DNA from 2 places in the Thioalkalivibrio sp. ARh3 genome. Region 2 is predicted to be linked to the other one. Evidence: riboswitches for the same ligand, from Rfam matches in the RefSeq annotation. Region 2 holds a riboswitch; the other holds the start of a gene.
The links. Region 2 has a riboswitch for cobalamin ahead of bluB (5,6-dimethylbenzimidazole synthase). Riboswitches for the same ligand answer to the same signal wherever they lie in the genome.
Positions count from the first base shown of each region.

Region 1: another riboswitch for cobalamin. It lies ahead of C995_RS0111330 (TonB-dependent receptor domain-containing protein); the one in region 2 lies ahead of bluB (5,6-dimethylbenzimidazole synthase).

Region 1 covers NZ_KB897951.1:251,820-255,114, forward strand. Annotated here, with positions in the region: gene C995_RS0111325 (hypothetical protein) at 1-1,615, shown strand, start outside; cobalamin riboswitch at 1,665-1,912, shown strand; gene C995_RS0111330 (TonB-dependent receptor domain-containing protein) at 2,053-3,295, shown strand, end outside.
Region 2 covers NZ_KB897949.1:262,492-265,786, reverse strand. Annotated here, with positions in the region: gene C995_RS0108185 (iron ABC transporter permease) at 1-143, opposite strand, end outside; gene C995_RS0108180 (cobalamin-binding protein) at 150-1,043, opposite strand; cobalamin riboswitch at 1,199-1,401, shown strand; gene bluB (5,6-dimethylbenzimidazole synthase) at 1,497-2,216, shown strand; gene cbiB (adenosylcobinamide-phosphate synthase CbiB) at 2,213-3,115, shown strand; gene cobD (threonine-phosphate decarboxylase CobD) at 3,168-3,295, shown strand, end outside.

The DNA.
Region 1 (3,295 bases), on a different contig from region 2:
GATCGGTCTGCTGGCGCGTTTTATTGCCGACGCCACCCGGGGCAGACGGCAGGAGCGCTCGCGCGATCAGCTGCGCAATACCATCGACCTGTTGCCCGATCTGCTCTTTGTGACGCGCGATCTGGCGATGGCCGAGATGGCGCCGGACATGCGGCGGCGCAAGGCCGCCGAGGTCCTGCTGCACGAGGTGGACATCTCGCCGGAAGGAGTCGCGGTCGCGGTGCGCGAGATGACCGGCGATACCAGCCTTGCGTCGGCCGCGGAGCAGATCGAGATCTATCGTCGGCTGGGGCTTCGTTCGCGCGTCGCGGATTTGGTGGACGTGACCGCCGATGCACGGATGGCGGCGCTGGAAAAGCTGCACCACGATGCCCCCGAGCTGGCAGACTCGTTGCGCGACCGTCTGCAGGGCGTCGCACCAACCCGCGAGGACGGGGTGCGGCGGATCGATCAGTTCCTGGATCGCCTGTTCTCGGCGGCGGACTCGGACGACCTGACCCGCTGTACCCTGGATGATGCCCAGGCGATGTTCGTGCTGGCCTTCGAGCTGGTCAACGGGCGCCAGATCCGGCGGCTGAGTTTCGAGTGGTCGGGCGGCTGGCGGCTGGGGCATGCGCTCGACCGGCTCGAGTACCAGGGCAACCGGTTCCGTGTCGCGCAGGCGGGTGTGGTCAGCCGCCTGCGCTCCCTGGCCATACTGCTGGCACAAAGCCCGGCCAGTGGGCTGGATCCGCAGGTCCTGCGCGCGTCGACCCTGGGCATCGGGCGCGAGGTGCTGGATGCCCTTTGGCAGTTGGAACAGGACCGTCCGCCCGTGCACTCGCCGGAAGGCCGCCTGCTGGGGCGGGCACTGCGTCAGGTCGAGGATCTACGTGCGGCGCGTGACCAGCTCATGCAGGCCCAGAGCCGCTATGCCGCGGCGGTCGAGCGCTGGGAGGCGCTGCGACGCAGGGAGGTCGAGAAAAAGGGCCAGCAAAAGTGGTTCAAGCGCAGTACCCGCGGCATTCGGGTGGGCGAGGAGGTGATCGAACTGACGGACGACCAGAAGCTGCGCCTGGCCGACCAGTTCTGCGAATACCTGTCCGAGCTCGGCATACGGCGCGAGGGTGATCTGTTCTACCTTGGAGGGCAGGTGCTGGATGCGGATACGGCCAAGCGCATCGGCATCCAGCTCGCATTGATCCTCGAGCCTCTGGCCGACCTGACCAACCCGAGCATTCAGCGAGCGATCTATGCGAACCCGGCCGCCTATCTGGGGGGGCTTTACGTTGGCATGAGTGCGGATGCCAAGGCCGGTCTGGGCTCGGCCATGGTGCGCCTCGTGCGCCAGGATCTCGGCCGCATGGCGGAGTGGCTGGCCCTGCGTCTGACGCGCATCTACTACCTGCCCCTGTCCGACTCCATGCGTGATTTCCTGGAGCAGCAGTACGGTGCTAGCCGGGAACGACTCGAGATGCTCGCTGCGCACCCGGTAGAGGAGGGTGCGCAGACCCCGCCGGTAGCCTTGCGTGCCGAACGTTCGCCGGAATTCGACGCCATGCTGCAGGACAAGGCCTGGGGTCGTTTGCTCAAGCGTGGTGCCCGTTACCTGCAGGCCGAGTCGCAACGCTCCTGACGCCGCCGTGCCGCCGGGCGGGGCTGGCAATTTCTTGACCAATTGTATAGGCTTTACCGCGTTTTCTGGTGCCCGCAGGCGACTTGCGCCGCGGGTTAAACGGGAAGATCGGTGAGTCCGTCCACGGCTGTGGGCAGACCTGGACGAATCCGACGCTGCCCCCGCAACGGTGATCGAGCGAGAGGCCCTGATGGCCTCTGATGGTCGCGGCACACGCCACTGAACGAGGTCGTTCGGGAAGGCGCCGCACCGGAACGCTCGTCAGCCCGGAGACCGGCCAGGGAATGATCGCGCGGCATGCGGCGGGCATGCGAGGCGGATGATCAGCCCGGCCGCTAGCCGGTTGTGGCCGGTCCCCCTCGTGTCTGTATCCCCTGTCCGCTCGGTCCCGACGAAATCAACGGCGTGCGGGCGACTCGCCGGGAGACACGAACGACATGAAGCGCACAGCACTTTCCACGGCCATCCTGCTGGCCACCACCCCGGTTCTGGCCGAGACGCCGGACGCCGATTCCGAAGCGCACACCCTGGATGTGGTTCAGGTCACGGCCGCGCGTGTCGCGCAGACCGTCGACGAGACCCTGTCCTCGGTCACCGTCATCGACCGTGAAGAGATCGAGCGCCTGCAGCCGCAGCAGTTCACCGACCTGCTGGAGGGCCGCGCCGGGATCGAGACCTCCCAGAACAGTGCCTTTGGCAAGACCACGTCGGTCTACACGCGTGGCACCAGTTCTGATCACACCTTGCTCCTAATCGATGGCGTGCGCATGGGATCAGCCACCCTTGGAGGAGCAAGCTGGCAGTTCCTGCCACCGGAGGAGATCGAGCGCGTCGAAGTCGTGCGCGGGCCGCGTACCAGCATCTATGGCTCCGATGCCATTGGCGGTGTGGTGCAGGTCTTTACCCGCGAGGGGCGCAAGGGCCCGCCAAGGGTGAACGCGTTTGTCGGGGGCGGCAGCTTCAACACCTGGGAGACGGGTGTGGGAGTGGCCGGTGGAACCGAGAACACGAACTACAGCTTCTCGGTTAGCCACTTCGAGACGGACGGCATCAATGTGCAGGATGACGTGGGCGATGACGACCGTAACGGCTACGACAACACCTCGCTCGCGACCAAGGTGACCCACCGCCTGGATAATGGCATCGAGGTATTCGGGAATATTCTGTATTCCGAGGGCGAATCGGAATTCGACAGTACCGAGGGACGCGACTATACCGATTATATTCACACCGCGATCCGCGCGGGCTTCCGATCTCCTATTACTGCCCGCTGGGAGACGGAGGTCAGTGTCGCACACAGCCGCGACGAGAATGATCGCTTTACCGATGGGCGCTTCTCGTCCCGATACGATACCAAGCGCGATTCCATCGACTGGCTGAACGAGATTGAACTATCGGACCATCTCTTTCTGACAGCCGGTCTGGATGCTCGTGAAGACCGGATCAGTGTAGATGATCGATTTCTTCAATTATTCGGGCCCGGGGAATTTGAGGAAACCAGTCGCTATAACGTAGGCGGGTTCGGGCTTCTTCAGGCGGAATTCGGGCAACACTTGGTCGAGGGCTCGTTGCGGCGTGACGCCAACGAGCAGTTTGGCGATAACACGACAGGACAGATCGCTTGGGGTATGCGGGCCACGGATACCATTCGTTTGCGCGCTTCCTATGGTACGGCCTTCA
Region 2 (3,295 bases):
TGCAGGCGGCTCCCTTCGCCCTGTATCACGGCGAGCAAGTCCCCGGCGGGGATTGCCACGCTGCCATAGGCCAGCGCGACCAGGATCGCGAGCAGCGACACCGGGAGCAGGACCCCCGTGGCGAGGAGGAAGGAGCGCGTCACGGCTGGTCAGTCGTCCCGGCGTGAACGGGCCCGTTCCAGCTCTTCGCACATCAGCCGGGTCCCTTCGGCAATCCGCGGGGTGTGACGCTGGAGCAGCGACGGCGGGATGAAGAACAGGTTGTCGCGCTGCACCGCGGTCATGTCCTCCCATTGTTCCCAGGCAATCACCCAGTCCGGCCGGTCTTCGCCCATGCCGCCGCCGATGATCACCTCCGGGTCGGCCTCGATCACGGCCTCGCGGTCCATGCGCGGAACCAGACGGTCCAGGTGGCCGAACACATTCTTGCCCCCGCACAGGCGGATGGCCTCGCCGATCAGGTGATCGTCGTTGACCGTCATCAGGGGCTGTTCCCACACCTGGTAAAACAGCGGGACCGGGTCGCGGTCGGCATAGTCGAGCCGCAGCGTCTCGATTTCGTCGAGAAAGGCCTGGATCGCCGCTTCGCCGCGTTCGTCGGTACCCGCGAGCTGGGCCATGCGACGCATGCTGGAGGCGACGCCCTCGAAGCTGCGTGGTTCCGAGACATAGACGTTCAGCCCCAGGTCGCGCAGGCGCTCGATCTGCGAGCTGGAATTGCCGCTGCGCCAGGCGACCACCAGGTCCGGGTCCATTTCGACCACGCGTTCCAGGTCGATGCGGCTGTAGCCACCGACCCGCGGGATCTCCTCCGCGTCCGGCGGGAAGTCGCTGTGCTGTGTGACACCCACCAGCTTGTCTCCGGCACCGACGGCGAACAGGACTTCCGTGATGTGCGGGGCCAGGCTGACGATGCGTTCAGCGGGCCGGTCGAGCGTGACCTCGCGATCGTCATCGTCGGTCACTGTGATCGTTTCGGCCAGTGCCGGCGCCGCGGACAGGAGCATCGCGACAAGAACTATCAGCTGGCTTTTAGAGACCATTAAAAGCATTGAGTATCCGATGGTTGTCGATTGTTCGTAATGTAAAAAGTACGGTGATTCCGGTTCGGGACGCGGCCAGCGAAAGCGTCTCATCATAGCAGCAAGGCCAAGATGGTTTGGTGCCCAAATTGGTCGGGGGCGCCCTGAGCGCGTATCATGCTCCGCTTTCGTCAGGTGCCTGCAGTTGGCAGGTGAAACGGGAAGCCGGTGCAAGTCCGGCGCTGCCCCCGCAACGGTAAGCGAGCGGTAAATCGCTCGGCAGACTGGCCACTGGGTCCTGGGCCCGGGAAGGCGTCCGCCGATCGGCATTGTCCGACGCTCGCGAGCCCGGAGACCGGCCTGGCGGTGATTCATCCTGCGACCGTGCGGCGGGCAGCGGTCGAGGGCGCAGGCGTGCTTGCTTGATGCCTGTTCCTTCGTGTCTTCGCCGTGCCGTCGCCTCGACGGAAGCTCATGACGGCCCCAGACCCCAACCAGTCAGAAGAGAATCCCAACGCGTTCGCCTCGGCGGAGCGCGCGGCGGTCTATCGCGTGATCGGCGAGCGCCGGGACATGCGGCATTTCCGCCCGGACCCGGTGGACGCCGATACCCTGCGGCGCCTGCTGGAGGCCGCGCACCAGGCGCCCAGCGTGGGCTACATGCAGCCCTGGCGCTTTCTGCGGGTAACAGACGCGCGGCTGCGCGAATCGCTGCATGGCCATGTAGCGGCGGAACAGGCGCGCACGGCCGAGGCCTGCGGCGAGCGCGCGGCCGAGGTGCACCGGCTGAAACTGGAAGGCATCCGCGATGCCGGGGAGCTGCTGGTAGTCGCGCTGACCGACGGGCGCGAGCGCTACGTGCTGGGCCGGCGCACGATCCCGGAGATGGACCTGTGCTCGGCCGCCTGTGCGATCCAGAACCTGTGGCTGGCGGCGCGGGCCGAGGGCCTGGGCATGGGCTGGGTATCCCTGTTCGACCCGGACTGGCTGGCCGGGGAGCTGGGGATGCCGGAAGGGGCCTGGCCGATCGCGATTCTGTGCCTGGGTCATGTGGATGCGTTCTACGAGCGGCCGATGCTGGAAACCGAGGGCTGGGATCAGCGACGGCCGCTGGATGAACTGGTGTTCGAGAATCGCTGGGAACAACGGGATTCGAGTGCGGATGTGCCGCGCGCGGCTCGACGCCGCGCATGACCACCTTTGCACTGCTGGTCGCCGCGCTGGTGCTGGATCGGCTGCTGGGGGATCCGCGGCGTGGCCATCCGCTGGCCGGCTTCGGGACGCTGGCGGCCCAGGCGGAGTGGTTCGGCCATGCGGACTCGGTCTGGCGTGGCGGCTTCTGGGTGCTGGCGCTGGTCGTGCCCTTCGGACTCGCGGCCTGGTGGCTTAGCCGTCTTCCGGCTGGCTGGCTGGTCGAGCTGGCCGTGCTGTGGCTGGCGCTCGGCGGGCGCGGGCTGGAGGAGCACGCCCGTCGCGTGGCCGATGCCCTGCAGGCCGGGGACTTGCCCGGCGCCCGGGAGGCCGTTGGCATGCTGGTCAGCCGTGACACTTCGGAGCTGGACGCGTCGGGTGTTCGTGCGGCCACGGCGGAGTCGGTACTGGAGAATGGCAACGACGCGGTGTTCGCGACGGTATTCTGGTTCCTGGTCGCGGGTGCGGCGGGTGTCGTGGTCTACCGGCTGGTGAACACGCTGGATGCGATGTGGGGCTACCGCACGCCGCGCCATGCGCGCTTCGGGCGGGTCGCGGCGCGGCTGGACGATATCCTGAACTGGGTCCCGGCGCGCCTGACCAGCCTGGCCTATGCGCTGGCCGGGCAGACACGCACGGCGCTGCGCTGCTGGCGCGACCAGGGCAGACGCTGGAAGAGCCCGAACGCGGGGCCGGTGATGGCCGCCGGGGCCGGGGCGCTGGGGGTGACACTGGGCGGCCCGGCACGCTATGCCGGGGGTATCGAGGACCGGCCGGTTCTCGGTGCTGGCGCCGCCCCGGGTCCGGGCACCATCGACGCCGCGCTGCGGCTGGTGGATCGCGCGCTGGCGATTTGGCTAGTGGCCATCGCAACAGGAGTACTGATGCTTGTATTCGTCTAACGCCACAACCGAATCCGCGAGCGGGCCGCTGGAGCAGGTCCACGGGGGCGGTGTGCGTGCGGCGGCGGCGCATTACGGGATCCCCGCGGCGCATTGGCTGGACCTGTCCACGGGGATCAACCCGCACGGTTATCCCGTTGGATCGGTGCCCGCCGAGGTCTGGCAGCGCCTGCCGGAGGA